DNA from 3 places in the Arthrobacter sp. UCD-GKA genome. Region 3 is predicted to be linked to each of the others. Evidence: riboswitches for the same ligand, from Rfam matches in the RefSeq annotation. Region 3 holds a riboswitch; each other region holds the start of a gene.
What was found. A riboswitch is a leader RNA that binds a small molecule or an ion and turns the genes downstream of it on or off. The one in region 3 is predicted to bind cyclic di-AMP.

Region 1: it holds a riboswitch for cyclic di-AMP, as region 3 does, so the genes downstream of both, BLJ79_RS15910 (M23 family metallopeptidase) here and BLJ79_RS19070 (M23 family metallopeptidase) in region 3, are expected to answer to the same signal.
Region 2: it holds a riboswitch for cyclic di-AMP, as region 3 does, so the genes downstream of both, BLJ79_RS09195 (C40 family peptidase) here and BLJ79_RS19070 (M23 family metallopeptidase) in region 3, are expected to answer to the same signal.

The regions. Positions count from the first base shown of each region.
Region 1 is NZ_MOLR01000008.1:402,877-413,923, reverse strand. It holds gene BLJ79_RS15915 (coiled-coil domain-containing protein) at 1-2,268, shown strand, start outside; partial or broken gene BLJ79_RS22520 (amino acid permease C-terminal domain-containing protein) at 2,426-2,599, shown strand; gene BLJ79_RS15910 (M23 family metallopeptidase) at 2,669-3,622, opposite strand; cyclic di-AMP (ydaO/yuaA leader) riboswitch at 3,710-3,883, opposite strand; gene BLJ79_RS23400 (hypothetical protein) at 4,318-4,464, shown strand; gene BLJ79_RS15905 (type 1 glutamine amidotransferase domain-containing protein) at 4,793-5,572, shown strand; gene BLJ79_RS15900 (NAD(P)/FAD-dependent oxidoreductase) at 5,865-7,277, opposite strand; gene BLJ79_RS15895 (hydantoinase B/oxoprolinase family protein) at 7,274-8,950, opposite strand; gene BLJ79_RS15890 (hydantoinase/oxoprolinase family protein) at 8,953-11,004, opposite strand.
Region 2 is NZ_MOLR01000004.1:642,633-653,679, forward strand. It holds gene BLJ79_RS09175 (sulfite exporter TauE/SafE family protein) at 1-701, shown strand, start outside; gene BLJ79_RS09180 (MFS transporter) at 756-2,084, shown strand; gene BLJ79_RS09185 (DUF302 domain-containing protein) at 2,173-2,592, shown strand; gene BLJ79_RS09190 (recombinase family protein) at 2,983-3,576, shown strand; cyclic di-AMP (ydaO/yuaA leader) riboswitch at 4,189-4,349, shown strand; gene BLJ79_RS09195 (C40 family peptidase) at 4,355-5,263, shown strand; gene BLJ79_RS09200 (ArsR/SmtB family transcription factor) at 5,437-5,799, shown strand; gene BLJ79_RS09205 (cation diffusion facilitator family transporter) at 5,796-6,887, shown strand; gene BLJ79_RS22865 (DUF6153 family protein) at 7,692-8,138, shown strand; gene BLJ79_RS09215 (F510_1955 family glycosylhydrolase) at 8,496-9,368, shown strand; gene BLJ79_RS09220 (GNAT family N-acetyltransferase) at 9,365-10,048, shown strand; gene BLJ79_RS09225 (copper-translocating P-type ATPase) at 10,199-11,047, shown strand, end outside.
Region 3 is NZ_MOLR01000013.1:101,494-110,928, reverse strand. It holds gene BLJ79_RS19105 (sensor histidine kinase) at 1-679, opposite strand, end outside; gene BLJ79_RS19100 (response regulator transcription factor) at 702-1,412, opposite strand; gene BLJ79_RS19095 (hypothetical protein) at 1,548-1,778, opposite strand; gene BLJ79_RS19090 (cold-shock protein) at 2,027-2,410, shown strand; gene BLJ79_RS19085 (DUF3027 domain-containing protein) at 2,433-2,900, shown strand; gene serC (phosphoserine transaminase) at 3,091-4,212, opposite strand; gene BLJ79_RS19075 (iron-dependent transcriptional repressor DtxR) at 4,409-5,104, shown strand; cyclic di-AMP (ydaO/yuaA leader) riboswitch at 5,189-5,372, shown strand; gene BLJ79_RS19070 (M23 family metallopeptidase) at 5,448-6,383, shown strand; cyclic di-AMP (ydaO/yuaA leader) riboswitch at 6,511-6,665, shown strand; gene BLJ79_RS19065 (C40 family peptidase) at 6,821-7,498, shown strand; gene BLJ79_RS19060 (HNH endonuclease) at 7,834-8,331, shown strand; gene mobA (molybdenum cofactor guanylyltransferase) at 8,328-8,996, shown strand; gene BLJ79_RS19050 (DUF6457 domain-containing protein) at 9,012-9,290, shown strand; gene BLJ79_RS19045 (molybdopterin molybdotransferase MoeA) at 9,302-9,435, shown strand, end outside.

The DNA of each region.
Region 1 (11,047 bases), on a different contig from region 3:
AGCATGCTGCTGTTCGCTCCACAAGCAACAGCGGCCCCAGGCTCCAGCGGCACGGCCGCCGGCATCTGCACGGGTGTGGTGAACCAGTTGGCCCACCGCGGTTCCGTGCAAGAGAACCTGCTCAAGGCGGCTTCCAAGAAGAATGCCGACATCATCACCCGGCTCCAGGGCGAGCGCACGCAGTTGCAGGCCAACGCCGACAGCCTGACGGCCCAGATCGCCGAAACCGATTCAGCCATTGCGGCGCTGGACGCAAAGGGCCTGGAACTTGATGCGCAGCTCAAGACTGCCGGTGATAACCTCGCAGCAGTGCAGGCCGAGCAAGCCACCACCAACGACGCCGTTCTCGCCGCGCAAGGCGCGCTCGAGGAGCTGCAGGCGCAAAAGCTGAGCACCGAAAACCAGCTGGCACCGCTGCAGGAAGCGGAAGCGCTGGCCAAGGAGGCCGCCGCGCAGTTGCAGCGGAGCGCCGATGACGTCGAGGCCCGGATCGTTGAGAAAAAAGCCCAGATCAGCGCCGCGGAGGTCGAACGAGCAGCACTCGAGGCCGCCGCAACCGCGGCAGCAGAAGCGCTTGCGGGGAAAAACACCGAGATCGCCCAGGCGGGGCGCGAGCTGACGGAACTGTCCGACACGGCAGAAGCTGCCGCGGCCGCCGTTGGCGGCGCACAACAGGCCGTCGGCGACGCCGAGGCCGAACTGCAGGACCTTGAGGCGGCGGGAACCGCCGCCCAGGCGGAAGTCGACGCCCAGCTGGCCAAGATCGGCGACGCCAAATCGACGCTGGCCGACGTCCAGCGACGTGCAGGCGATGCCGCGGCCGCTGTCGCTGCCAAGAACGCCGCGATCTCCGCAGCCAAGGACGGACTGACCTCGCTGCAGACGACAGCGCTGGACGCCGCCGAAACACTCGCGGCCAAGAACACGGCGATCGCCACTGCGCAGGCGGAACTCGACACCCTGCGCTCCGCTGCCGACGGCGCTGCCGCGGCGGTCAAGGCCAACAGCGACAAGCTCGCAACAGTGACGGTGGAAATCGCGGCACTTCAGCAGCAGGTCACCGCGAAGAACGCCGACATCACGGCCAAGCAGGCCCAGCTTGCGACGGCGCAGCAAGAGCTCGCGGCGCTGGCCGCCGGCAAGACCAAGCTGGAAGCCGAGATCACGGATCTCACCAAGCAGATCTCGGACATCAAGGGCAACAGCCCCGAGAAGACGCGCCTGCAGGCACTGCGGAAGGCCAAGCAGGACGAGTTGGCCGCAGTAGACGCCCAGATCCTCAGCAAGAACGCCACGATCGCCGGGTACCAGGGAGACCTGACCACGCTCCAAAACGCGGTCAACACCCTCAATTCCCAACTCCAGTCCAAGCAGCAGGAGAGCAGCGCCCTGCAGCAGCAGGCGGCGCCGCTCCAGGCCTCCCTGACCGCCGCCAACAACGCCGTCTCGACGAAGGAAGCCGAGATCGCCGCACTCAAGAACCAGATCCCCGCCCTCCAGGCGGCCGTCACCGCAGCCAACGGTGCCGTCACCACCAAGCAAGGCGAAATCGCCGCGCTGCAGGGCGAGCTGCACACGCTTGAGGCAGCCGCGGCCGACGCCGGGGCAGCCTTCACCGCGCAGCAGCAGGTCCTGGCGGACCTCGAAGCAGCACTGCCGACGCTGACCGAGGACCTTGCCGCCAGCCAGGAGGCGATTGCCGCGCAAAAGCTTGTCCTCGACGGGCTGAAAGGCGATCTGGCCGATGCCACTGCCGCCAGCGCTGCCGCGCAGTCCGCCGTCGACAAGAAGGCCGGCGAGCTCCAGGACCTGCAGGACCAGTTGCCGGCCCTCGCGAAGGCGGTACCCGACGCCAACGCCGCGGTGGCCGAGAAGCAAGGCGAGATCGCGGCCCTCAATGGCGACATGGACAAGCTGGTGGCGAACCTCACCGGGCTCAACGGCCAGATCGCCACGAAGGAAGCTGAAGTTCTCGACCTCCAGACTAGGGTGGCTCCGCTCTTGGCGCAGCTGAACGGGCTCAACGGCGAAATCAGCGCCACCGAAAACCAGTTGAAAGACCTGCAAGCACAGCTGACCAAGCTCGACGTCCAGGTGACGAACGCCCAGGCGGAGCTCAGCACGCTTCAGGCGAAGAAGGGCGCAAACAAGGACGCCATCGCAGCGCAGAAGAAGACCGTCATCGGCCTGCAGGATCAGCTCGGCACGGTGCAGAACCAGATCCGGGCCGTCGACGGGCAGATAGCGCTCGGGGGCTGCGTCGCCTGATCGGGCTCCCGATAGGTGCGCCCTGCCGGGAGTCGCCACCGCGTGAACGGTGTGGATGGACGGGAAGGGATCGGCCGCAATGGCCGGTTCCTTCCTGCGTGCTCGGCAGGGCTGACCATGACAGGTTTCGATGGCCCGGCAGGAATGCTCTCCCAGGTTCCTGATGCTGCAGCTGCACTGGGAAACCTGGCTGAGGTTCGCCATCTGGCTGCTGGTCGACCTGGCCATCTACTTCACCTACGGACGCAAGCACTCGCTCATGAACCCGGACAGCCCCCCGGCACAACGAGCGCGTGGTGCTGCCGCACGGGGAAACGTAGGAGTCAATTGATGCAGGGACCGCGGAATACAAGGGGCGTGCATTAGCTGCGTTCCGGAGAGGGAACGGCGACAATTGCCGTTAGAGCCAGCCCTCGGGGTTGACCCACTCGCCGTTGACGATGACCTCGAGGTGCAAGTGTGGCCCGGTGGAATTGCCCGTACTGCCCGCAAGGGAGACGGTCTCGCCGCGCTCGACCTTCTGGCCCACGGACACCTTCAGTGCCGAGTTGTGGTTGTAGCTGGTCTCCAACCCGTTGCCGTGGTCGATCTTCACACGGAAACCGGAGTGTCCGGCCCACTCGGCCTGGACGGCGGTCCCGGCGGCGGCGGCCTTGACCGGGGTTCCCGTGGGCACCGCGTAATCCAGGCCATTGTGGTTCATGTAGCCGGGGCCCGTCGGGTTCTGGCGGAAACCGAAGCGGGAGGTCAGGCGGATGCTGTCCACCGGCTGGGAGAGCTTGGTGACTTTTCCGGTGTCGGCGGTGGTGGCGGGCGCTGGCTTGGCTTTCGTCGCGACCTTGCCGGCGGCAGCGGTGGTGACGGGTGCCGGCTTGACTGCCTTGACGTACTTGCTGGTCACCGACGCGCGATCGACCGTGAGCTTGTCGTGGGCCGGAGCCTTGACGTCTGCGACAGACGTTTGGGAGACGCGCTGTGGAGCCGCGGCAACTTCATCGGCTTCCTGCGCGGGGGCGGCAGCGAAGGCCAGGCCGGTCACGGCGGCTACCGCGGCGAGCTTGTGCGCAAACCCAAGACGAGGGCGCCGGGTCCGGGGTGCGGACTTCAGGACGTTGTCCAGCTTGTCGCCTTCGGCGGGCGTCGCCAGCGAGAGCGGCCGCGCAACAGGCGCGGCAGGAATTTCGGTGGCGGCGATGGATACCGCCTCCGTGGAGGCTGCGTAGCGCGGGCTGGCCACAAAGCGGCGGCCACCGTAGTTCCGGGTTTCAGGATTCTCGAGGGAGTCCGGGACCGCGCTTGATGCGCGTCGGCCGGGGCGCCGGGAAGTGCTTTCGCCATTCATTGCGGTGTCCACGATCTGCTCCAGGGAACCGTCGGCAGGCGAAGCATCAACAGGGCTGGACGCGCGGCGGCGCCCGGAATTTTGCTGCTGGGTCAAATGATTACCTCTCATGTGTCGCCTGCGAAGTTAGCTGTCGGATTCGAGTCATGAGATCAACTCGGCCGAGCCCGCCAGGCGGACTCAGCTTCACCCCGAGATCCATGGTCCAAGACCAGGAACGGTTGAATGGGTCCTCCGCCCCTACCGGGAATTCTTGTTCCGCGATCCGCCGGTAGGGTTGTGCGATCCGGATCGGGACTGGGTTGCGCGAGTGCAACCAGATGTAAAACCCTACGAGGTTCAAGTAAAAGTTACAATTCCGTTATCAATCCATGCGCCTGACAAACACGTGGGTGCCGCCGGCGGTCGGAAGCCCCAATGCGTCCTCGATCCCCGCACCCGCACCAGGAGGTCCCACCGGCCCTCTTTGGGGTGACTAGGACCCCGGGCAGAAGCCAACATCGTCGAGCTGCACCGGCGGCTCCAGTTCCAACTGGATGATTTGGGCCCGGCGCTCTCCCGGGACGCCAGCGTAAACGTGATCAAGGAGACTGTCAGCCCGGGTCTGCACCGGTGCGGCTGCTCCCGTCCGCGTTGGCCAACCGGCTAGAATCGCCACCCGTGGTTCGCCACGTTCCCAACGCCTGTGGGTGAGGCACCGGCTTCATATGTCAAAGATCCGCAACACCTTCCAGGACTCGGGATCCCTTCTCAACGGAATCACCATGGCAAGCGGGCATCCCCCGTTGCTGGACACGAACATCACCGGCCGGCCCATCGGTTTGGGATCCAAGGCACGCTCGTACCTCATTTAGAAGGACCCTGACGCGTGCGTCAACGCGTCAGGGTCCTTCTGTGGGCGCTGGGAAACCTGAAGTGTCACGAAACAGCAAAGTGCGGCCATTTCCTTCATGAAGGTTGGTCGCTATTCCGCATGACAGGGCTTCTCTTGGGGGCGGCTCTGTCGGGGCCCGTCCCCAAGCCGATGGCCCAACGCGACATCCTGGAGCTAGGAACCCGACCATTGAACGCCGTTGGTGCTCACCGTTCGCAACTGCGAAATTCAGGATGGTAGACCGCACATGGGGGTAGGCAGGTCTCGGGTGCTCGCCTAGGGTGGGAAGTGGACGAAAGGAGCACTACATGAAGAAAATCCTCATGGTTCTGACCAGCGTTTCCGAGATCGCCGATACGGGAGAGAAGACCGGCTACAACGTGGCCGAGGCCGCACACCCCTGGAAGGTCTTCAAGGATTCCGGGCATTTCGTCGACTTCGCCTCCATCCAGGGAGGCCAGCCCCCGCGCGACACAGTGGACCCTGAAGATCCCATCCAGGTCGCCTTCACCGAAGACGAAACCACGCGCGCCGGCCTATACAACACCGCCCGCGTCGCCGTGGTTGACCCCGAACAATACGACGCCGTGTACCTCGTGGGAGGCCACGGCGCCATGTGGGACTTCCCCGACAGCGAAGGCCTGCAGAACCTGGTGGCCAGCGTCTACGACAAGGGCGGCGTGGTCGGCGCGGTCTGCCACGGACCTGCAGGCCTGGTGAACGTGGAACTGGACAACGGGTTCCGACTCGTCGAGGGCCGGAGGGTTGCTGCCTTCACCAACGAGGAGGAAGTTGCCGTGGGTAAGGAGAAGGTCGTCCCGTTCCTCCTGGCGGACCGGCTCGAGGAGCAGGGCGCCACCCACGTGCCGGCGGAGAACTTCACGGAGAACGTCGTGGTGGACGAACGACTGGTGACCGGCCAGAACCCCGCGTCCGCGGCCCGCGTGGCCAAGGAAATGGAGAAGCTACTGGCCGAGGTCATCCACCAGGAGAAGGTCGAGGAACACGACGAGGCCGCGGCACTTCGCGCCGAGAAGGACGCCGAAAAGGCTGCCAAGAAGGCGGCCGAGGCGCACACCGAGCACTGATGCCGCTGGAGCACTGAGACTTGCGACCGCCCCAAGAGGGGCGGCCGCGGGTCGTCGTTTCGAACATCACCGAGCGTCGCCGCTCCGAGTGCGTTAGCCGTCGATACCGCGCCTACGCCCCAAGCCCATGATTCCCAATCAAAGTTCCGTCATTGGACCGCCCATTGGTCGTCCAGCATCACGGGCGGGGCTTCGCTGTCCTGCGGCACGAACCGATCCAGCGCACGGACTTCCTGACCCGCGCAGGCAGCAGCTCCCGGGGAAGCCTCCGGCCGATGGGAAATCCGGGAGGTCAGGAATCGAATCCCAGCCCCAACGCGTCCATGGCCTTGAGCCAGAGCCCACGCCGACCCTCGTTCCGGTCCGAACGGGCAAGCTCGTACCGGGTAAGGTTGATCCCCGCCGCGCACACCGGTTCGGGCGGAAACGGGACCGCCCGACGCCTCACCATGTCAAGCCTGGTCCGCTCCGTATCCAGGCCATCAAGCAGGTCCAACATGGTGTCGGCGGCAAAACGGCTCGCCCCCATGCCAAGCCCCGTATGCCCCAGGACATAGGCGACGCGCTTCCCGAAAGCGGTTCCGTACTCCGCGCTGAACCGGGTCGAGGTATCGATGACTCCGCCCCAGGCATGGCTGAAAGACACCTCGAGCTGCGGGAAGGTCTCGAAGAACTGCTCCGCGAGTTTCCGGAAAGTCCCGGGGCGGTTCTCCAACTCGGTGGAGATGCGCCGGCCGTAGTGGTAGATCGCGTCGTAGCCGCCCCAGAGGATCCTCCCGTCCTCGGTCACCCGCGAATAGTGGAACTGGTTCGCGGAGTCGGTCAACCCCTCACGCGAGCGCCAGCCGATCGACTCGAATTGCCCGTCGGTCAGCGGCTCGGTGGCCAGGGCGTAGTCGTAGACCGGCACCGTGGTCATCCTGTTGCGGAGCAGCAGCGCGGGGAACGCGCTGGTGGCCAGCACGACCTTGCCTGCCACGATGTTCCCGGCCGGGGTGCGCACGCGCATCCCCGCTCCGTCGGCCTCTAGTTTCTGCGCCGGCGTGTGTTCGAAGAACACCACCCCCTGCCGGGCCAGCGCGTCGCGCATCTCCATCGCCAACTTGTACGGCTCCACCAGGCAGGTACCCACCGGATCCAATACACCGCCGATGAACGTCGGCGAATCGATGCGGGCCCGGGTTTGTTCCGCATCGAGCAATTCCAGCGGCCGACCATATTCCTTGGCCTTGGACACCGACGCAGCGAGTTCCTCCAGTTGGTGCGGTGCCGTGGCAACCTGGAGCTTGCCCGCCGCGCGGAAGCCCCCGTCGATGCAGGCGGTCCGGAGGTCGTCGGCGAACCCCTGCAGGTTCTCCAAACCCAGGCGTTCGAGATGGCTGGCTTCCTTGGGCCATCGTGCCAGGGCGTTGGCCAGGCCGTGGGTCACGCTGTAGGACACGAACCCTCCGTTGCGTCCGGAGGCCGCGCGGCCGATTTCCTGTGCATCCACGACGGTGATCGACCAGTCCGGGTGGCGTGCCCGGGCACGCATAGCCGCCCAGAGACCCCCGAAGCCGGCCCCGACGATGAGCAGGTCGCATTCGTGGCTGCCGACGAGGACGTCGGCGGGTTTGCGTTCGAATCCGTCGAACCACACCGCGGAGTTCACGGCGCCGGCCAGCGCGTCCTCGACCGCGCTGCCGGTCATGTTCGTGCCGGTCATGGGAAGACCACCAATCCATTGCGCTCGTCCGACTCGCGCGCCGACTCGCTGCGCTCCGCTGCCGGCCCGAAGCCGCCGCCGCCTGCGGTCTCGACGCGCACGATGGTGCCGGGCTGCAGCGTGGTGGAGGTCTTGGTTTTCACCATGGTTTCGGTGCCGTCCGGGGAGATGAGCGTGATTTTGGTCGGCTGGCCGGAGCTTCCCCCGGAGGCGCCCTCCGGGGCAAATCCCGCCTTGGTTTGTTCCGCGTAGAAGGTGGCCCGCTGCGGGTGCTCAAGGATCTCGTATTCCCGGCGCAGCCCCAGGCCGCCGTTGAACCTGCCGGTTCCCTGGGAGCCGGGAACGAATTCGTTGCGCAGGATCCGGATGCGGTAGTTCGTTTCCACGACCTCGGCCGGCATCACGCCCACGTTGGACATGTAGGTGTCCACCCCATCGAGTCCGTCGCCCTCGCCGGTGGCGCCGGTGCCGCCGCCCACCACGTCGGCCATGACGGCCGGACGTCCGGTGACCGGGGAGGTGCTGCCCACGTTCATGCAGAAGAAGCTGACGGTGCTGCTGCCCACGGCGGCCTCGGGCCACATGTCGGTCAGCGCACGGATCAACGTGTCGGCAAAGCGCTGGCAGGTATTGTGGCGGATCGACACGGCCGCCGGGGCCATCGGGTTGAGCACCGAGCCCAGCGGGGCGTTGATTTCCACGGCGCGCAGCAGTCCGTCGTTGGACCCCAGGTCGGGGGCGACCACGGCCCGCACCGCATAGACGATGCCGGCGCGGGCGCTGGCCCAGGGCACGTTCATGGCGCCACGGACCTGGGCGCTGGAGCCGGAGAGGTCGAGGTGAAGGGTGTCGCCGACCTTGCTGACCTTGGCATGGATACGGGTGGGCGGGCCGTCGAGGCCGTCGTCGTCGAGGAAGCCCTCGGCCTCGCCCTCGCCGTCGGGCAGATCCAGCAGGGCGTTGCGGACCGCGAGCTCGACCACGTCGAGGTTTCGGCGCATCACGGAGCCGACCACGTCCAGGCCGTACTGCCCGGCAAGTTCGTTCAGTCGCTGGTATCCCAGCACACAGGCGGCGCGCTGGGCGCGCAGGTCGCTGACGGTGCTCAGCGGGTCGCGGATGTTGTCGGTGATGATCGAGATGACGTCGGGGTTCTCGACCCCTGCGATGGACAAGCGGACCGGCGGCAGGATCAGGCCCTCGGCGAAGATGTCTTCCAGTTCGGGGCCCTCGCTGCCCGGGTTCACGCCGCCGACGTCGATGTGGTGGGCGGCTGTGCCGCTCCATCCCGAAAGGATCCCCTCAACGTAGATCGGGGTCACCACGTTGACGTCCGGAAGGTGCATGGCGCCGAGGAACGGGTGGTTGCAGATGAAGGCGTCGCCGTCGCTGATGTGTCCGTCCCAGCGCTCGATGATGGCCTTGACCACCAGGGACATGGCGCCAAGCTGTGCGGGGATGTAATCGGCCTGGGCGACCAGGTCGCCGTCGGCGGTGAACAGGGCACAGGAGAAGTCGTCCATGTCGCGGATGATCGGGCTGTAGCTGGAGCGCTTGAGGACGACGCCCATTTCCTCGGCGATGGAGGTCAGCGCGGAGGAAAGCACCTCGAAGGTCACGGTGTCCACCTCCGGTTCGAGGGCGGTGGCGGTGTGCTCGGTCAGTGTGGTCATGGCTAGTTGTCCTCCGTGATGATGATGTCTCCGTTGGCCGTGACGCGGCCAGTCTGCCCGCCCAGCAGGACGGTGGTCGCGTCCATCTGCTGGACGATGGCTGGTCCGGCCAGCGTGTTGCCCGGCTGGAGTTTGGTGCGGTCGTAGATGGCGGTGGTGGTTTCACCGGTGCCGGGCAGGTGGACGGTGCGACGGCCGACGATGGCGGCATCCGCGGGTCCCGTGGTGCCGGCGGCTCGGGCCGGCTGCGCCACGCGGTCGAAGCCTCCGGTGACGGCCAGGCGCACCGTGACGATTTCCACGGTTTCGCGCTCCGAGCTGTGCCCGTAGAGCTCGCGGTGCAGCGGGTGGAACCGCTCGGCGATCAGCTCCAGGTCCTCCACCGAAGCGCCGTCAAGCGGCACGCTGAGCTCGTAGCCCTGTCCCAGGTAGCGGCAGTCGACGGTGACCGAGGTCCGCACGCTGCCGGCGGCCGCGCCGTCCTCGATGACCTGCCGGACCAGCTCGTCCCGGCGTTCGACAAGCCACCGGGAAACGGGCGGGAGGGCGTCCGCACCGAAGGGGCGCAGCACGGTCTGCGAGTCGTCGATACGCAGGCCCGCTGCCAACAGGCCGTCGGCGGAATAGAGTCCCGGCTGGTGGGGAACCACGACGCTGGACAGCCCCAGGTGGCGCAGCAGCAGGCCGGCGTGCAGCGGTCCTGCCCCGCCGAAGGGGAAGAGCGAGAATTCGCGCGGATCCAGGCCGCGCTCGACGCTGACCTTGCGGACGGCCCGAACCATGTGGGCCATGGCGATCGCCAGGATGGCCTCCGCGGCCTCGATGACACCCATGCCCAGCTGCTCGCCGATCTCCCGCACGGCCTTTTCGGCCGCGGCGTAGTCGAGTCGCAGGTCCCCGGCCAGCGCGCCGGACCCCAGCGTTCCCAGCACCACGTGCGCGTCGGTCAGCGTTGCCTCGGTGCCGCCGCGGCCGTAGCTTGCCGGCCCCGGGACGGCCTTGGCCGACTGCGGACCCACGCGCAGGCGCTTGGTGCGGTCCACCCAGGCGATCGATCCACCGCCGGCGCCGATGGTGTGGATGTCCACCGTCGGGGCGATCAGCGTGTGGTCCTGGACTACCTGCATGCTCGTGTACGGGGCCAGCGAACCCCGCACCAGGCACACATCGACGCTTGTTCCGCCCATGTCGAGACTGATGACGTTGGGCAACCCGTGCTCGGCGGCGCCGCGCAACAGACCGGAGACTCCCCCGGCGGGTCCGGACAGGATCAGGCGGTGCGCCTGGCCGGCGGCGCGCCCGGCCGGGACGCAGCCGCCGTTGGACTGCATGACCTGGAACGGTGCCAGGACCCCGCCGGCGGCCAGTGATCCGGCGGCCCGCTCGAGGTAGGCCCCGACCACGGGACGAAGAGCCGCATTGATGACCGTGGTGGCGGTGCGCGGGTATTCGCGGAACTCGCGGGCCACCTGGCTCGAGATGGTGATAGGGGTGTCCGGGAAGCGCTTTTCGAGGGCCGCCAGCAGCATGTCCTCGTGGACCGGGTTTAGGTAGCTAAAGAGGAGGCTGACGGCGATGGCTTCGGGTTCCAGGGCCGCGATCTTCTCCAGCACGGCGTCGATGTCCTCCTGCTGCAGGGCGGTCACCACCGAGCCATTGCTTGCGATGCGTTCGTTGACTTCGAAGCGCGCGTGCCGTTCGACCAGTTCGTTGGGGCGTTCCGGTTTCAGGCTGTAGACCTGCGGGCGGCTGCCCTGGCGGTACGCCATGACATCCCGAAAACCGCGGGTGGTGATCAGTGCGATGCGTGCCAGGTTTCCGGTCAGTGTGGCGTTGGTGGCCACGGTGGTGCCGTGGCAGACCAGTTTGACCTCGTTCAGGTCCATGCCCTGGGCGGCGAGTTCGGCAACGGCGTTGGTCAGTCCGCGGGACGGGTCATCCGGGGTTGAGGCCGTCTTGGTGACCAGCGTTCGGCCGTCGTTGGCATGGGCAATGGCGTCCGTGAATGTTCCGCCGGCGTCGATGCTGACGATCCATTGGGCGAGCGAAGTCATGGTGTTCCTTTGGTTGTGCGTGGAGCGGGGTGCGGCTGATGGG
Region 2 (11,047 bases), on a different contig from region 3:
GCAAGAAGCGCGTCAAATGGCGTACCGGTCTGGTCTTCGGGGCTGCCGGCATGGCAGGGGCCTTCGGCGGCGGCCTGCTCGGGGGCCATATTCCCGGAACGATCCTCATGATCGCGTTTGCTCTCATGATGGTCGCCACCTCCCTGGCCATGATCCGCGGCCGCAAGAACCACACCACCGTGGCCCACGACGGTGAACTCCCCGTGCTCAAGGTCATCCTCGAGGGCCTGGTCGTGGGATTGGTCACCGGGCTCGTCGGCGCCGGCGGCGGTTTCCTCGTCGTTCCGGCACTCGCCCTGCTCGGTGGCTTGTCGATGCCCGTCGCGGTCGGTACCTCGCTGGTGGTTATCGCCATGAAGTCCTTCGCCGGACTTGGCGGCTACCTCACCACCGTCTCCCTGGACTGGGCATTGGTCGGCGGGGTCACGGCCGCCGCGATCCTCGGTTCCTTCCTGGGAGCCCGGCTGGCCGGACGGATCCCCGAAGCGGCCCTGCGCAAGGGCTTTGGCTTCTTCGTCCTGGTCATGGGCGTCTTCGTCCTCGTCCAGGAACTGCCCTCCCCGGCCAACCTCATTCTCGGCCTCACCGCCGGCGCAGCCGCGGCGGTTGCGGCGCTGTGCTGGTTCGTGATCCCCGCCTGCCCCCTGCGGCGTAAATCGCTTACACCCCCTGCCGCCACCCCGGCAACCGAAGCCCACTAACCGCCGGCTCATCGCCGTCCGGCCTTTCAGCCCCAGCACACCAGGAGACCGAGCATGAAGCAGTCCACCACCAGGGCGCTCCCCATCTTGGGTTTGCGCGCCAACGCGGCGCAGTTCACCCTGCTCGTCGCGGTCAACGCGCTGGTCGGGGGCATGGTTGGACAGCAACAAACCGTCCTGCCACTGCTCGCCCACGCCGAGTTCGGCCTGAGCGGATACACGTTCCTGTTTGCCTACGTGGCGGCCTTCGGGATCGCCAAGGCGACCTCCAACTGGTTCGCCGGGACCCTCTCGGACCGCTACGGACGAAAGCCCGTGCTGCTGGCCGGGTGGCTCTTCGCCATCCCGGTGCCGCTCATGCTCATCTTCGCCCCGGACTGGAGCTGGGTCATCGCCGCGAACGTTCTGCTGGGCATCAACCAGGGCCTGACCTGGTCGACCACCGTCATCATGAAAATCGATCTGGTAGGCCCGGCCCAGCGCGGCCTGGCCATGGGACTGAACGAGGCCGCTGGCTACGGTGCCGTGGCCGCCACGTCCCTGCTGGCCGGATACCACGCCGAACAGTACGGACTGCGTCCGGCGCCCTTCCTCTTGGGAATCGCCTACACCGCCTTGGCACTGCTGCTGTCGGGCCTTTTCGTCCGGGAGACCCACCCACATGCCCTCCTGGATGCCGGAAACATGGATGCCCGGGGCGCCTCCGCCCGGCATGGCCTGGACGCCAACCTAGCCAACGGCCAAATCTTTTCCCTGACCAGCTTCCGGGAACCGGCCTTGTCCTCGGCGAGCTTGGCCGGCCTGGTGAACAACCTGAACTTCGGACTCTCCTGGGGCCTGTTCCCCCTCCTGTTCGCCACCGCGGATCTCAGCATGGGCCAGATCGGCCTGCTTTTCGCCCTGTATCCCGGGGTCTGGGGCATCGGCCAAATGGCGACCGGTGCTCTCTCGGACCGGATCGGACGCAAACACCTCATCACCACCGGCATGTTGGTCCAGGCCGGAGCCCTGGCGATCATCGCGCTCGGGGACGGCTTTGGTGCCTGGGCCTCGGGAACCGTATTGCTCGGCGCGGGAACCGCCATGGTCTACCCCACGCTGCTGGCCGCCGTGGGCGACGTCGCCCATCCCGCTTGGAGGGGACGCGCGGTGGGCGTCTACCGGGTCTGGCGCGACCTCGGATATGCCGTCGGTGCTATCCTGGGCGGGATCGTCGCCGACCTGTTCGGGCTCAACGCCGGCGTCTGGATGGCCGCGGCACTCAGTGCAGCCGCAGGGCTGATCGTCGCGATCCGCATGTATGAAACGCACCCACCGCATCCCCGGCCGACCCCTGCGGGCAATACCCTGGCAACACTTCCGCGCGACCACACCAACCCGTAGCATGGCCACAGAACCGAGGTCCCCTGCCGTGGCGGAGCACGCAGTCGCGCTCGGCACGCCTCCACACCACGACCCGAGGAGAACCGCCATGACCTACACCCACGCCATCACCGTCCCGCTGTCCTGGCAAGACGCCGTCGAACGGACACGCGGCGCCCTGGCAGAACAGGGATTCGGTGTCCTGACGGAGATCGATGTGAAGGCGACCTTCACCCAAAAGCTGGGCCAGGAGGCCGGGGCCTCCGTGGGGGACTACATCATTCTCGGGGCCTGCAACCCGCAACTGGCCCAACGCGGCATCACCGCCGAACCGCAGCTGGGCGCACTGCTCCCGTGCAACGTCGTCGTACGTCGCGCTCCCGCCGCCACGGAAACCACCATCGAGGCCTTCGACCCGCAAACCATGGTCAAGCTCAGCCAGAGCGATGCGACACGTGAGGTCGCCAACGAAGCCGACGCCAGGCTTCAGGCGGCATTGAAGGAAATCTCCGGAACAGTAGGTACCTAGGTTCTCACCTCATTGGCACAGGTCGCTCGCACGATTCCAACATCGCTAACGGGCACCGATTCCTGGTTTTCATCCGGATCCAGGTACTTTAGGACTCGGCCCATGAACCGTCCGGTTCCGGGCAGTGGTGAGGGCACCAAACGCGCCGACCACCACCCGCCAAGTCAGCAAAGAGTGATGGGCGTTGCAGCCACGGACAACAGTTATTGAGCGGATAAGCCGGGAAACCACCGTCTTGAAAACCTAAAGGTTTCTAAGACATGCGCACGGCACCGTTTTCGTCGATCGGCGGTGGCTCATTCGCGGGAGGCCTTTTGTTCCAAAAAGTCGTCTTACTGTAAAACGTCTCACGCAGTTGTCGCAGAGGGGTTCTTGAGCCAAAATGTCGAGATGAGACATTTAGGATACACACGGGTGAGCACCTCGAGCCAGGATGCGACGTTGCAGCTGGATGCACTGGTCGCTGCCGGGGTGCAGAAACGCGACGTGTTCGCCGATGTCACCTCCGGCAGCAGGAACGCGGTCGATCGGCCCGGGATGAAGAAGCTCCTGGAATACGCCGAGGCCGGGGACACCGTGGTGGTCTGGCGGGTCGACCGGCTGGGGAGGTCCCTGGTCGATGTCCTGAACACCGTGAACCTGCTGCGCGAACGCGGCGTGAACGTCCGGTCCATTTCGGACGGGATCGACCCGGCCACCTCGACCGGGCGGATGATGCTGAACCTGCTGGCTTCCCTGGCCGAGTACGAGCGCGAGCTGATCGTGGAGCGGGTCAATGCCGGGATCGCCGCGGCGCGTCAATCAGGCACCCGGTTCGGCCGGCCACTCTCCGACCCGGCAGTGATCGCGGACAAGCTCGCGATCGCGAAGGACGCCCGTGCGAAGGGACGCACCGCCGAAGACGCGGCACGTTTGGTCGGGTGGAGTCGCGCGACGCTCTACCGTCACCTTGGCCAAAACGCAGGATCCGTCAAAAGCCAGTGATCACTGATTCCCCAGTGGAGTGCAGACGACTCTGGCACCAGATGAACCCAGCCCGGGACCACCATCACATGCTTAGCGCCCACCGCTGTACCGCTGGCCCCCAAGGCCGACTATCGACCGGGAACGGTAAAGCCGCTGTCGTTCAACTGATCCGCGCTTTCACTGCTGGTGGCTATCCCCTAGACAAGGGAACTTGGCTGAGAGCTTTTTTCGCTGCGGGCGGGGAATTTCGGCACGCCGAATCGATCAGCAAGCTGATCGCTGAGATGCAGAAGGGAACCAAACATCGCGTGCAGCAACGCTATCGACCCGAGATCCTTTCGATTCTCCGCGAAAGGGCCGCCACAACAGCAGCAACAACAAAACTTCCTGACTGACAGCGGATCTTCGCTCTCCCACCCTTGGGATCTAGACCGGCGATAAACATGGCCCACATGTCCGCCTTGAAGCCATTACTAACGGCAAATGGGTGTGCCCCGAGGGCTAAATATAACGATGACCGTCATCATTTCGTAATCAAAACGTGACTTTTGGATACGCTTCTTATATCCTAAGCGAACGACCCGGGAACAACCCTGCTCGCCGCCGCGGGAAGTGCCGAGCACTGCCAGCCCACGGTGTCCGTTTGAAACTCGTTTGGCAGTGGCGGGGGACCCACTTTCGGTTTCCACACAGGAAGCCTTGGGGTTAAGTAGTTCGGTCTAGGGACCGGATTGCCGAGTGACTCCCACTCGAACCCGACAGCTCACCTCGCAGGCATCAGGAGAGGTATTTCTACGTGACTACACGTCAAGCACTAGGCCGCCACCGCGCGACCGCAGTTCGGGCCAACCCGCTAGAATCCATCTCGAAGGCAGTCGCCTCGAACGCTGGATCGGTTGGCCGCCAGGCAGCAGTTATTGCAGCCGCATCAGGTCTCGTACTGACCCTCGGTGTTCCGGCAGCTCAGGGAAATGTTTCCCGCGAAGCAACTGCCGTTCCCGTTGAAGGCCTATCCGCAGAGCGCGTCGCCGTCAAGGCCGTTTCGGTCCCTGCGCAGCAGAGCAAAGACCTGACGATCGAGCGCGCAGCGTTCACCTCCAAGCCGGCACCAGCTCCCGTAGTGATTGCCGTGGCCAAGAAAGTTGCGCCAAGCAGCACCGCAACGAAAACACACTCCCACGACACTGCCCCGGTGACACGCTCCAACGACACCGCAACGAAAACGCCCTCCAACGACACCGCCCCGGTGACACGCTCCAGCAACGATTCAGATGCTTACGCCCCGGTCACCCGCTCGAACCGAGACAGCGCACCGGAAGCCACGGCTCCGAAGCCCAAGAGCGACTCGATGAATACCGCGAATCTCTCGGGCATTGCTGCTACGGCGGCCAAATACGGGGGCGTTCCCTACGTTTGGGGCGGCAACACTCCGGCGGGATGGGACTGCTCGGGTTTCGTCAAGTACGTTTACGCGAAACACGGCATCGACATCGCCCGGGGCACCTCGGCCATCCGCGCCTCGGGCCAGTTCGTGCGCACCAGCTCCCCGAAGCCAGGAGACTTGGTCTTCCAGAACGGTGGTGGCCACGTCGGCATCTATCTCGGTGGCGGCAAGATGATCGGTGCGCAGAATCCAACAACGGACACTCTTCTCCACGATGTTACGCGTAACCCTCTCTACGGGTACTACACCCTCAAGGGCTAAAACACAGGCTTTCCAGGGTCTCCGGCCGATCCGCAAGGATCAACCGGAGACCCTGTTTCTTTCTTTTAATCTAATTTTCTCTACCGGATCCGCGCGGTGAGCGCAGACAGAGCCTCAATCCAAACCACAGGGTGGATGGAGGCGTGTTGACCATTTAATGTCATAATATGCGTATGAATGCAGATAATAGAGTTTGCTCGCTGGATATCGACAGCCAATACGTGGAGCTGGCGGTGGAGGTCTTTTCCATGCTGGCCGATGCCACCCGGGTGCGGATCATCCTTGCCCTTCGCGACGGTGAAATGGCAGTCGGTGCGCTGGCCGAGACGGTGGGCAAGTCCCCGGCCGCGGTCTCACAACACCTGGCTAAGATGCGACTGGCCCGGATGGTCTCCACCCGCCAGGACGGCACCAAAGTCATGTACCGGCTGGAAAACGAACATGCTAGGCAGCTGGTGGTCGACGCTATTTATCAGGCCGAGCACGCACTCGGCGGAGTGCCAGCACACCACCGCGCGGAGCAGGCCACGGCATGAGCACCACCGAGCAGCCCGGCCACCACTCCTACGATGGCCACGAGAACCACAGCCATTCCCACGAACCTCATGGCCATGACCACGCCGGACACACTCACAAGAACCACTCGGGTTTCAAGGGGTGGTTGTTTGAGCTGTTTGTGCCACACACACATGATTCCTCCGATTCCATCGACGATGCCTTGGAAGCGAGCAGGGAAGGCGTCCGTGCCTTGAAGATCAGCATGGTGATCTTGCTGGCCACCACGGTTTTGCAGGTCATTGTGGTGGCGATCAGCGGTTCTGTGGCGCTGCTGGCGGACACCATCCACAATTTCTCTGATGCGCTGACCGCCGTGCCGTTGTGGATTGCCTTCATTCTGGGACGCCGCGTGGCCACGAAACGATACACATACGGATATGGGCGGGCCGAGGACCTTGCCGGTTTATTCATCGTCGTGGTCATCGCACTGTCCGCGGTTCTGGCCGCATGGCAGTCGATCGAGCGGCTATTCAACCCGCAACCGCTGGAAAATCTGTGGTGGGTGCTCGCGGCCGGCGTGATCGGATTTGCTGGCAACGAGATCGTGGCGGTGTACCGCATCCGTGTTGGGCAAAAAATTGGATCTGCCGCGCTCGTCGCCGATGGCGTGCATGCCCGCACAGATGGGTTCACGTCCCTCGCCGTGGTGTTCGGTGCCGTGGGTGTAATGCTCGGTTTCCCGCTGGCTGACCCGATCATTGGTCTGTTGATTTCGGTGGCGATCATTGTTCTGCTTTTCGGGACGGTGAAAAGCATTGGCCGTAGGCTCATGGACGGCATCGAACCCGATCTGGTGTCCCGTGCGCAGAGCGTTCTTGAGGGCACGACCGGCATTTTGTCCGTGTCACGGCTGCAGTTGCGATGGGTAGGGCATCGTCTGCAGGGCGCGGCAACCATCGTTGTCGCCGATGCGGAGCTCTCGAGTGTTGAGGGGATCATCAAGGATGCCGAGCATCGGCTTGGGCATGCGCTCCCGAAACTCGACGACGTAGTCCTCAAAGCCATCACGTCGACAGACGACGGTGTGGTCGACGGTGAATTGTCCACGCATGCCGGCCATCGCTAAGGAAGCCGGTCAGATGTCAACTCCAAGGACTGGGCAGGTCCTGTCGGCGAGTGTCCCCGGGCACGGCAACTTCGTAGTGACCTGGGAGGCCTTAACGATGATCGTGGCGTTCGGTGGGTTGCTGCATTGCTACCAGGGGACCGGAGGTTGTCGCGGACAGGGCTTGTACTTCTCTCTGTCGGAACCGAAGAAGTTCGTTCGCTGCTTACTTAGTGGCCCGGGCTGGTCAGGGAGCGATTCCCTCGATGTGGGGAACCGGACGGGCGGCGAGGAAATCTTACTCAGCGTCAGCCGCGACCTGGCTCCCAAACTCGATGGCGCAGTCTTGGATTTCGGTTCGTTCAACAAAATGCAACGCTTCGTGTGGCGCACCATGCCGGCGGTCAAAGGGCCGGCATGCACGTGCCGGCGCTCCGTTGGGACCCCGGCAGGAAAACGCTCACTCTGCCTCGACGACAAAGGGCTCGGATTAACTGACCTCTGAAGGATGATTCGGAGCCACAGACCCCAACCACTATGGTGATGGGCAATTGCGCTGCGTGATTGTTCATTCGCGTGCCCGCGCGCGTAAAATGATTCGGAGGCACATGGGGCAGCCGGGTACAAGCTCAGGGTTTCACCGACCCGGCATTTGTCGGCGTTAACGCGGCGACGGCAGCAGCAGCTGCGATCCTGCCACGGGTCTCGACGGTTACCATACCGCTCAAGGCACCACGTTTTTCGCGGTGTGGCCTGAATCCTATCTACGTTACCGAACCACCACATCAGCAGCTCAGAAACCACTTCCAGGAAAGGACGCCCGCCGTGAACAAACGACGAGCAATCTTGCCCTCAGTGTTTCGCCCTGCATTCCTGATGGTGGCGCTGGTCCTTGGCCTGCTCGCGATGCACATCCTCGGCGTGGATCACCAGGTGCCGCACGGAACCCATAGTTCCCCCAGTGCTGTCACCCACCAGTCGATTCCTGATTCCTCACCGGACCTGACCCACCAGTCGGTTCTGGGGCAGCACACCCTGATAGACGAGTCCCCCGCATCTCTTGCGGTCGATTCGTTGAACGGCATAGAATCGGCTGCGCTCGGCCTGTGTGTCCTTGCGCTGTCTCTCGGTGGAATCTTTTTCCACCTGATTTCCCGGGCCTTCCGGCCGGTCCCCGGACGTGGGCTATCGGCCCCACCGGTGACCTGGATTCCGCAAAGTCGCACCCACACAACACCTTCACTGGTTCAGCTTTCGATCAGTCGTACGTAAGAGCAGTGCCTCACCCCAGGCCAGGCATCCCCTTTTTCGTGCCCTTTTTCGGCAGAGTAGCCCCCATGTTAGCGCCGTCCTTGGCTCCCCCGAGGTGCCCGCGCGCAGGGCCACCTGTCCTGTCGTCACCGACCCCACATCCGTAGTTGCTGTGGTGACTCCGGATCTTGAACGACACCACGAATCGGCGATGAGCGCCTTGGGAAAACCACTTCTGCCCAACGAGTAACATTTGCCGACCCGATCGACGCTTTTGGTTAGCGGTCCGCTGCCCCCATCCACGCATTATGTGCGTGTGGGGCACCCAAAAAACTCGCCCCGGCAGGCTCAACTTTGCTCTTTTTTCCTTGGAGAACCATGTCTTCCACCCTGCCCATACTTCGACGTACCCGAAGGTGGTCTGCGACGGCCATCGCCGCGCTCGCCACTCTGGGGCTTGCCGCGTGCGGTGAGCCCCAGAGTTCAAGCGCCGACGCACCGCCCCCGGCCAACCCCTATGGCCACATCCACGCCATCACTATCGAAGAATCAACCCAACGCGTCCTGCTCGCCACCCACAACGGCCTCTTTGACGCCACCGATACCGTTCCCCAAAAGATCGGCCCAACGATAGACCTCATGGGATTCACCGCCGCATCGGATGGGACCTTCTACGCTTCCGGGCATCCCGGGCCGGGCACCGATCTGCCAAATCCCCTGGGACTGACGAAATCCACCGACGGCGGAAAATCCTGGACACCCCTCTCGTTGCAGGGGGAATCCGACTTTCATGCGTTGACCGTGACCAACGACCTGATCATCGGCTACGACGGGAACCTCCGTTCAACCGTTGATGGCCGAAAATGGTCGGATATCGGTCCCATGTCACCAACTCCCTATGCGTTGGTGGGAAACCCCGAGAGTACCGTGGTCCTGGCCACCACCGAGGAGGGAGTGTGGCGCTCTCTGGACAGCGGAAAAACCTGGTCTGCCCCCAACGGAGGACCCCGGCTCCTTACGGCCGCGTTCGCGGATCCGATGACCATCGTGGGCGTCACACCCGAAGGCAGCGTGCACCTGAGTCTCGACGCCGGGCTTTCCTGGAAAGGAACCGGTACCGAGGTCGACCAACCGGCGGCCATGGGCGCCACCCGAACCGCGGATGGAAACATCTCCGTCTGGATGGCCATGGACCGCGGACTGGTCAAGTTCACCTACGACGGCACCACCCTCACCGAGGAAACCAAATGAGCCAGATGGAACCGAAATTTCCCAGCACTCGATCTCCCGTTCTCATCAGGCAGGCCACGGAAGAAGACCTGCAATTGATGGCTTCGGACATGATCCGATATCTACCCGAGGGGCTTTTCCCCCATTTGGGCAAACGCTTCGTGCGGCGGTGGATGCAGACCTTTCTGACCGAACAGTATGGGGTGGCCCTCGTCGCGGTAACCATCGATGCCCCACGGCAGCAAGTGGGTTTCCTGATCGGTTCAACCAACCAAATCCACCACGTCGCCGACGTCCTGCACCAGCATAAGTGGAGCCTGCTGCGCGCGGGGCTGGTGGCGCTATGCCTTCGTCCGCGGGTGCTATTTCATTTTCTGCGTACCCGTGCCCGACCCTACCTGCGCCGCATCATGGGGCACAACAACGGCCCGGATGACGGGTCCGTCCCCAGACCGGCAACGGCCGTGATCACCTCACTCGTGGTGCTGCCCACAGTGCGGGGTGAGGGAATCGGACGATTCCTGGTGGAGGACTTCCTGGAACGTGCGGAGGCGGACCAGGCATCTCTGGCCGAGCTCGTGACCACGGCAGGAGCCGAGGGCGCGGGAAGGTTCTACACGAAGATTGGCTGGGAACGCGTGGAAGAACGATATTCAAAGGACGGGACGCCCATCCACACCTATCACCACTCCTTCCAGTAGTCGCTCACAGGCGGCAACTGCATCGAGCGAATGTCGAGGCCGCCGTCAAGGAATTACCGTTTGAACAAACATACCCCCTAGGGGTATGTTTGGGATGTTATTGGCGAACAGTCCAGTCACCTGCCGGGTCCGCACTGAGCAAGGAGAATCATGGAAGAGCACAGCAAGGGGCACCTCCACCAAGAGACGATGCCGAGCATGGATCATTCGGCCATGGGGCACGGGGGCACGGACCATGACGACCATGCGGTCCACGCCCAGGGTCAGCATGCCGGGCACAGCACCGTCATGTTCAAAAACCGCTTTTGGTTGACCCTGGCCCTGTCCATTCCCGTGGTGTACTTCAGTCCCATGGTCGGGCATCTTCTGGGATACGTTGCGCCAGAATTCCCCGGATCGAGATGGATTGCACCCATATTGGGCACTGTCATCTTCTTCTATGGCGGGCAACCGTTCTTGAGGGGCGGCTGGCAAGAAATCAAGGCCCGGCAGCCGGGCATGATGCTGCTGATTTCCATGGCCATCACCGTGGCGTTCATCGCTTCCTGGGTGACGAGCCTCGGTCTTGGCGGTTTCGATCTGGATTTCTGGTGGGAACTGGCTCTGCTAGTGGCCATCATGCTGTTGGGGCACTGGATCGAAATGCGGGCGCTGGGTTCGGCCCGCGGGGCCCTAGATGCGCTGGCGGCGCTGCTCCCCGATGAAGCCGAGCGGGTCATCGATGGCGGCACCGAAACCATCGGCATCGCAGAGCTGGTTTCCGGGGACATTGTCTTGGTGCGTTCAGGGGCGCGGATGCCGGCAGATGGGCTGATCACCGAGGGCTCCGCCGAGGTGGATGAGTCGATGATCACCGGGGAGTCAAAAACCGTCTCCCGCACCGTGGGAGATCCCGTGGTGGCCGGGACAGTGGCCACTGATAGCTCCCTGCGCCTGAGGGTCACCGCTATTGGAGACGACACCGCACTGGCCGGGATTCAGCGGCTGGTGGCCGAAGCC
Region 3 (9,435 bases):
CCGGCGGATAGTCCTCCACGCGCCGGGAGAGGTCTCCGGCGGCAATGGCAGCAGCGGTGCGTTCGACACGCAGCAGCGGCAGCAGGGCCCGGGTGGTGATGCCGTAGGCGATCATCGACATCAGCAGCGTGGCGAGCATGCCGGTGGACATCACCAGCATCGTGGCCTTGGTTACGGTGTCCTGCACCGAGGTCATCGGCAGCGCATAGATCAGGTCGTAGTCGGTGCGCGGCAGATCCACGATGCGCACCCGCCAGCCGGCCGATCCGAGGTTGGTTCCGCGCACCGTCAGCGATGCGGCGGGATCCTCGCGCAGCCGGTCAAGGGCCTGGGTGTCGAGGTCAGGGGCGTCCAGCGGCTTGTTGTCCGCGGCCGCCTTGCGCGGCATGGTGTAGAGGATGGCCCCGGACTCGTTGCGCAAGTCCCCGTAGAACCGGGCAAGCCCGTTGGACTTGGGGTTGATTGAGGCGATGCCCGCATAGTCGTTGAGCATCGTGGCGGTGATCGTGGCGGTGTTGGACTTCAGGTCCGTGTCCAGCTGCGCGGTCAGCATCAGCCGCAGCGACTGGGCCGAACCGACGGCCGTGACCACGATTCCCAGGATCATCAACGAACTCATGAGCGCTACGAGCTTGGTGCGCAGCGACACCTGTCGCCAGAACCTGCGGGCGCTTTCCACGTGGGGGAACCGGTCTTTCGTCTTAGCGGCGGTCGGCGGTTCGCATCAGGTAGCCGACACCGCGCTTGGTCTGGATGAGCGAGGGCCACTCGGGGCGCGAATCGATCTTGCGGCGCAGGTAGGAAATGTAGGACTCCACGATCGAGGCGTCCCCGTTGAAGTCGTATTCCCAGACGTGGTCGAGGATCTGCGCCTTGGAGAGCACCCGGTTGGGGTTCATCATCAGGTAGCGCAGCAGCTTGAACTCGGTGGGGGAGAGCTCGATGACCTCGCCGGAGCGGCGAACCTCGTGCGCGTCGTCGTCGAGCTCGAGGTCGTCGACGCGGATGACCGCGCTGTCCTCCTCCGCCGGCTGGGTGCGGCGCAGCACGGCGCGTATGCGGGCCACGACCTCGTCGAGGCTGAACGGCTTGGTGACGTAGTCGTCCCCGCCCACGGTCAGCCCGGTGACCTTGTCCTCGGTGTCGTCGCGTGCGGTGAGGAACAGCACGGGGAAGTGCTTGCCTGCGGCGCGCAGGCGGCGGGTGATGGTGAAGCCGTCCATGTCCGGGAGCATCACATCGAGCACCGCAAGGTCCGGGGTCTCTGCCTCCACGGCAGCCAGGGCCTCGCGGCCGTTTGCTGCCGCCACCACCTCGAAGCCTGCAAAGCGCAGGGAGGTGGAAAGCAATTCGCGGATGTTTGGTTCGTCGTCGACGACCAGGAGCTTTGCTTCGGGGGTTTTGGCATTCATGGGTACCAGTCTGCAACCGCTATCTGTAAGAACCCTGTGTGTTCGTTGTGCATGCAAGGGCGCTTGGCAGCACGAACGCCGCCAAGGTGCCCGGAACTTGCCGGAGACGGGCCCCGGGAAGCAACCTCGGGGAGGCTAACGGGAGCGGCGGCGCTCGCGGAAGTTCAGGACCAGGACCACCATGAGCAGGATGAAGGCCAACGGCAAGCCGTAGAGCGCAACGGCGAGCAATGCGGGCGCCGGGGCCGCCTGCACCATGTACTGGATCAGGATGACGGCCAGGGCGGCCAGCGAGACGATGGCGATGCCTCCGGCCAGGAAGGTCAGGATGCGCTGGGAAGCCGGGGTCGGGGCGGTGGTGTTCACCCCTTAAAACTACCGCGCACCGGGCAAAGAGCCACATCGGGAACCGGCCCCGGGCCATGGAAGGGGGCAAGCCGCTGATGTCGTACCCTAGAAGATATAGACTTCCCCGGACGCAAGAGCCCGCCCACAAGCCCCATCGGGGCCGGGTTGCGTGGTTTCGCGCCGGGAGATCGCCAGAAATGGGAACGCGGAACGGTTTTCGACCCCCGTGGTTGGCCCATTGTGACCCAAGGACGAGGTAGCTAGACGTGCCAACCGGCAAAGTGAAATGGTACGAACCCTCCAAGGGGTTCGGGTTCCTGGTAACCGACGAGGGCCAGGAAGTGTATTTGAACGCCTCGGCGCTGCCCGCGGGCGTGACCGAGCTGCGCGCAGGCACACGCATGGAATTCGGCATTGCCGAGGGACGCAAGGGCGCGCAGGCGCTTAGCGTGCGCATCCTTGACGATGCACCCTCGGTGGCCCGTGCCAAGCGCAAGCCGGCCGTTGACACCGCAGTGCTGATCGAGGACCTCATCAAGGTGCTCGACTCGGTCTCCAACGGGTTGCGCCACGGCCGCTACCCGGAAAAAGCCCATGGCGCCAAGATCGCAGCCGTGCTGCGCGCCGTAGCCGACGACTTGGACGCCTGATCACATGGCACGCAAACCGATAATGGACACAACCCTGGCGAAGGCCGTTGACCAGGCACGCGCAGCGCTGCTGGAGATCACCGACGAATCGATGATCGGCGAACACCTCGAGGCGGTCAACGACGGCGAACGCCTGGTGACCCACCGCTTCGAGGCGCTGCGCATCGGCTACGAGGGCTGGTGCTGGTTCGCGACGCTGACCCGCATCCCGCGCGCCCAGGCCAAGGACATCACGGTGTGCGAGGTCGGGATCCTTCCCGGCGAGGACGCACTGTTGGCCCCGGCTTGGGTGCCCTGGGCCGAACGTGTCCGCCCGGAGGAAATGGACGCCGAGCGTCGCGCCGCCGAAGAGGCCGCTGCCGCGGAAGCCGGCGTCGAGGCCCCGGGCCAGGAATCCGGCGAGGCCGATGCCGATGCTCCCACGGACGGCGAGGTGGCGGCGCCCGAGGGCACCGAAGCGCAGGATTCCGAAGACCCGGACGCCAAGTAGTCGAATAGGCACCCGGGGGACTAGTCTCCTGGAGTGTCGAAGGGGGCTGGCGGTGACCGAATGGTCACTGCCAGCCCCCTTTCCCGTGCCCGGTTTGCCCTCCGGCAATGCGGTCAACGGCGAAAAGGCGGCGCCCCGGCACGTGGTGTTGGCCCGTGCCGGGGCGCCGCCCGTATGCCTTGCGAAGTCGCTAGCTGTTCTTCAGCACGTACTCGATGCACTTGAGCAGCGAAGAGACGTCCTCTGGCTCGATGGCAACGAACGTCGCCACGCGCAGCTGGTTGCGACCCAGCTTGCGGTACGGCTCCACGTCGACCACGCCGTTGGCGCGCAGCGTCTTGGCCACCGCGGCGGCATCGATCGAATCGTCGAAGTCGATGGTGGCGATGACGTTGGAGCGGTCCCCGGGTGCGGCGACGTACGGGGTGGCAACCTCGGAGGCCTCGGCCCAGTCGTAGATGCGGGAAGCCGAGTCGGCCGTGCGCGCTGCGGCGAACTTCAGGCCGCCATTGGCATTGAGCCACTGCACCTGGGCGTTGAGCGAAACCAGGGTGGACAGGGCCGGGGTGTTGTAGGTCTGGTTCAGGCGCGAGTTGTCGATCGCCGTCTTCAGGTTCAGGAAGTCGGGGATCCAGCGTCCCGAGGCGGCAATTTCCTCGGCGCGGGCAATTGCCGCCGGGGAGAAGAGTGCAATCCACAGGCCGCCGTCGGAGGCGAAGTTCTTCTGCGGGGCAAAGTAGTAGACATCGGCCTGCGAGACGTCCACGTCCAGTCCGCCGGCGGCGGAGGTCGCGTCGATGACGACCAGGGCGCCCTCGTCGGCACCCTCAACCCGGTGCACCGGGGCGGCAACGCCCGTGGAGGTCTCGTTTTGTGGCCAAGCGTATACGTCCACGCCCACCTCGGCTACGGGAACCGGACGGGAACCGGGCTCGGAGGTGATGATCGAAGAGGGCTCCAGGAACGGGGCCTTGTTGGTCGCGGCGGCGAACTTCGAGCCGAACTCGCCGAAGGACAGGTGCTGGGCCTTGGTGCGGACCAGGCCGAAGGCCGCGATGTCCCAGAACGCGGTGGATCCGCCTACGCCGAGGACCACTTCGTAGTCGGCCGGGGCGTTGAAGAAGGACTTGAGGCCCTCCTGGATCTCGCGGACCAGGTTCTTCACGGGAGCCTGGCGGTGCGAGGTGCCCAGAAGCTGCGTACCTGCGTCGAGCAGTGCCTGGACCTGCTCGGGGCGGACCTTGGAAGGTCCGGCACCGAATCGGCCGTCCACGGGCAAGAGGTCTTGGGGAATAGTCAGGCCGGTGCTCATGTTGCTCCTCATAAGGGGGGTTTTACGCTTTGACACCCTCGCATCCGCTGTCTGATGCGATTCGGGGATGCCCAGTTGTTCAATAATCCCGCACTCGGACGCCCAATGCGTAATAGCGAGTCGGAAATGTGAACGCAGGTAGAGTGGGAAGCGTAGTGATCTCTTGTAAAAATCAACCCATGCGGGAGCTGCAAACGTGTCAGACCTGATCGATACCACCGAAATGTACCTGCGCACCATCCTGGAACTCCAGGAGGAGGGCATCATTGCCCTGCGCGCACGTATTGCCGAGCGCCTGGGGCACTCCGGGCCCACGGTTTCGCAAACGGTGGCCCGCATGGAGCGCGACGGGCTGGTCGTGGTCACCACCGACCGGCACCTCGAACTGACAGAGCTTGGCGCGGAAGTCGCCACAGGTGTGATGCGCAAGCACCGCCTGGCCGAGCGCCTGCTGGCCGACGTGATCGGCCTGGAGTGGGAGTATGTCCATGAGGAAGCCTGCCGCTGGGAGCACGTGATGAGCGAGCGCGTGGAGCAGCGGCTGTACAAGTTGCTGGGCCAGCCGGCGGCTTCCCCGTACGGAAACCCGATCCCGGGGCTCGAGGCGCTGGGCGGGCCCGGATTGACCGAGATCTCCGTGAGTGTCCAAAATCTCGATTCGGCACTGCTGGACGGAAACGTGGGCCCGGTCCGCATCGAACGCCTGGCCGAAACCATCCAGGTGGAACCCGAGCTGCTGGTGCAGCTCGATGAGGGCGGCATCCGCCCGGGGGCCCTAGTCACGCTCGAAAGGGCCGGGGAGTACGTGGTGGTGCGGGTCGAGGGCATCGAGGGCGCACTGGAGCTTCCGACCGAGGTCAGCGCCCATGTGTTTGTCCGCCGCATGGATTGATAACGGAATTGTAACTTTGGCATAAACCCCGGTAGGGTTTCTCGTTGGGTTGCACTTAGGCAATCCAGTCCTGATCCGGTTCGCATAACCCTACCGGCGGATCCAGGAGCAAGAATGCCCGGTAGGGGCGGAGGACCCATTTCAACCGTTCCTGGCCATTGGCCACGGATCTTGGGGTGAAGTTGAGTCCGCCTAGGTGGGCTCGGCCGAGTTGATCTCATGACTCGAATCCGACAGCTAACTTCGCAGGCGATATATGAGAGGTTGACATTTGACTCAGCAGCACACCTCCGGCCGCCGTCGTGCGTCCGGACCCGTTGATGCTTTGCCTGCTGAAGGCTCCTTGGAGCAGATCGTAGACACCGCCCTGAGCGGTGAAAACACTTCCCGACGTCCCGGCCGCCGCGCACTGAGCGTGGTCCCGGAAGCCGTCGAGGCAACTGGTTCCCTGCAGTACATCGGCCGACGCTTCGATGCGGGCCTGCGGTACGGCGCATCCCCGGACGCAGCAGCCATTGCCGCCACCGAGATCCCCGTGGCCCTGGCCGCCCCTGCGGCACCGGTGGCCGCCCCGGCCGAAGCCGACGAGCTGGACAACGTCATCAAGTTCGCTCCCCGGCCGCAGCGCTCCCGCATGGGGTTCACGCACAAGATTGCCGCGGTTGCCGCCGTTTCGGGCCTGGCCTTCGCCGCAGCATCCCCCGGGCAGGAGCCCGAGGGCGCCGTCGCCGACGCCCAGCGCGTTGCCCAATCGGTCGTGGTTGATGTCCAGGCCCCGACCGGTGACGAGGTCAAGATCGAACGGGCCTCGCTGACCAGCGAATTCACCAAGGAAGACAAGCTGGCCACGGTCATGACGGCCGCCGGCGGCGATGTCACCAAGATCGCCACGAGCGGTGTACTGGCCCAGCCGGTCGACAGCATTCGATTGACTTCGCGCTTCGGCCACCGCAAGAATCCGACCGGCCCCGGCTACATGAACCACAACGGGCTGGACTACGCGGTTCCGATGGGTACGCCGATCAAGGCCGCAGCCGCCGGCACCGTCGTGCAGGCAGCCTGGGCGGGCCACTCCGGCTTCCGCGTGGAGATCGACCACGGGAACGGCTTGCACACCAGCTACAACCACAACTCGTCCTTGAAGGTCGCCGTGGGGCAAAAGGTCAAGCGTGGAGAAGTTGTCTCGCTCAGTGGCAGCACGGGTAACTCAACCGGCCCCCACCTGCACCTCGAGGTCATCGTCAACGGCAAGTGGGTAAACCCCGAGGGCTGGTTATAACGGCAATTGTCACCGTTCCGTGACCGGAACGTGACTTTTGGATTCGCTTCATATATTCTAAGTAAGTGCTCAGGGACCAACCCTGATCACCGCCGCGGGAAGTGCCGAGCACTGCCAGCCCACGGTGTCCGTTCAAAAACTCGTTTGGCAGTGGCGGGGGACCCACTTTCGGTTTCCACACCAGGAAGCCTTGGGGTTAAGTAGTTCGGCCTGGCGGCCGGATTGCCGAGTGACTCCCACTCGAACCCGACAGCTCACCTCGCAGGCATCAGGAGAGGCATTACTACGTGACTACACGTCAAGCATTGGGCCGCCACCGCGCGACCCCGGTTCGGACCAACCCGCTAGAATCCATCTCGAAGGCCGTAGCCTCGAACGCTGGATCGGTTGGCCGCCAAGCCGCAGTCATTGCAGCCGCATCAGGTCTCGTTTTGACCTTGGGCGTTCCCGCAGCCCAGGGCAACGTATCCCGCGAAGCAAGCGCCGTCCCCGTTGAAGGCCTTTCCGCAGAGCGCGTAGCCGTCAAAGCCGTCTCGGTCTCGACCGAACGCGCCAAGGACCTGAACATCGAGCGCGCAGCGTTCACCTCCAAGCCGGCTCCGGCTCCCGTCGTGATCGCCGTGGCCAACGAGGTCACCCCGCGCTCCACCACTTCCTCGACGCGTTCCAGCAATGCCGACGCCTTTGCACCGGTAACCCGCTCGAACCGCGGCACCACCGAATCCACCTCCTCGGCCCCCAAGGTCAAGAGCGACTCGGTCAACACCGCCAACCTCTCCGGCATCGCGGCAACCGCTGCCAAGTACGTGGGCGTTCCCTATGTATGGGGCGGCAACACCCCGTCGGGCTGGGATTGCTCCGGCTTCGTCAAGTACGTCTACGCACAGCACGGCATCAACATCGCCCGCGGCACCTCGGCCATCCGTGGCTCGGGCCAGTTCGTTCGCACCTCCAGCCCGAAGCCGGGCGACCTGGTGTTCCAGAACGGTGGCGGCCACGTCGGCATCTACCTCGGTGGCGGCAAGATGATCGGTGCACAGAACCCGACCGTCGACACGATCCTTCACGACGTCTCCCGCAACCCGCTCTACGGTTACTACACCCTCAAGGGCTAAGCTCAAGCGTTCCAAGGCCCCCGGGCGATCCGCAAGGATCGACGGGGGCCTTGTCTGTTAATCCCCCCAACAGGGCGTGCGTCCGGGACGGCAGGTGCGGCCCGTGGCGCCCGATGCCCACGGGAACGGCCGAAACGCCCCTCCAGGGGGTGTACCGCGGGAAAATTTCCGGTGGATTTTTTAACCAGTTGCCGACAAATGCGAGCAAAACAGTCATCCATTGTCTTAGGCTAGGGCACAGGAGCCAAAGCCGAGTGCCGCGTGCGCCACCGTGAGGGATTTCCGTCGTGGACGGGTCCCTCTGTTGCGCCGGGTCAGGATCAGAGGATGCGCACATGCGAACCCTTGTACTGAATGCAGGATTTGAACCGCTGGCGGTCATTACCTTCCGCCGGGCACTTCTCCTTGTCCTCACCGGAAAGGCCACCGTCCTTGCCGATGACGACCGGGACCCGGTCGTCGGGGTCAACCATGTGGTGCCCAGGCCCACGGTGATCCTGCTGAACCGCTACATCCGCCTGCCGTACCGCTCCGTCGTCAATGTCTCGCGCCGCGGGGTGCTGCGCCGCGACGGGCACCGCTGCGCGTACTGCGGACGAAGCGCCAACACGATCGACCACATCGTGCCGCGGAGCCGCGGCGGCGAGGATTCATGGGAGAATTTAGTAGCGGCATGCCAAGGCTGCAACAGCGCCAAGGGAGACCGGACGCTGGCACAGCTGGGCTGGAAGCTGCGGTTCGCCCCGAGCCGACCGCGAGGCGCCCAATGGTTCATCACCGAACTGGAACGCCCCGCAGAGGCTTGGAGTCCCTTTTTACGGAGTGCAGCATGAAATTCGATGCGATCATCGTGGCCGGTGGCCGTGGGTCCCGGCTCGGCGGGGTCAGCAAGCCCCTTCTTGAACACCGCGGCGAGACGTTGCTGGAGCATTCGCTCAACGCCGTCCGTGATGCCCAGGCCATCGCCGTGGTCGGCGCCCATGCCCTGGCCGAAGCCGTCACCCGGTACATGGACTGTGCCCCGGACCACCAGCGCGTGGTCATCACCCGCGAGTATCCAACCTTTGCGGGCCCCGCCGCGGCGGTCGCCGCCGGACGGGCCGCCCTGGACGACGGACCAGACGACGAAAGCGCGCAGCGCGAAAACGAGGCTTCCGAGCTGACAATCGTGCTGGCCTCCGACCTCCTGGATCCGGGCCCGGTGGTCGCGGCACTGCTGGCCGCCACCGACAACCCGGTTCAGGGAACCGAGGCATGGGTGCCCCAGGATGCCTCAGGGGTGCTGCAGACGCTCTCCTGCGCTGTCCTCACCTCCTCCCTGCGCGAAGCCATCAGCCGGGCCTCCGAACCCCGAGGAAGTCTCGAGAATGCGTCAATGATGCGTCTGCTTGCTACAGTGCAGATGGAACGACTGAAGCTTCCCGACGCGGACTTCAGCGACATCGATACGCCCGGGGATGCCGGGCGGCACGGGATAGCGGTGGCCAACGGCCACTGACAAGGAGAATGCATCATGCCGGAAGCCCAGCTCGATCAATGGATCAGGGAACTCCTGGCGGCGTATGAACTCAACGACACCGAAATCGACATCGACCAGGTGCTCTCGCTGGCCGGCGTTGCCGCGCACACCATCGTCCGCCCCGCCGCCCCGCTGACCACCTACGTGGCCGGTTATGTGGCAGGCCTTGCCGTGGGCAGCGGCCGGGCCGGCACGAAACCGGCGATGGAGTCGGCAGACTCCCTGGCACGGACAGTGCTGGCCGCACGCCCCGCCTCCACCGACGACGCCTGAGCCGTGCCGCGTTGAAAGACCAATCCTGGGACGGCGCCCGCACCGAGGCCCACCGGCTGGGCACCCGGATCGCCGCCGCGCCCCAAACGGTTCCCCTGCACCTTGCCGCAGGACGGATCCTCGCCGCCGACCTGGTGACCGCCTA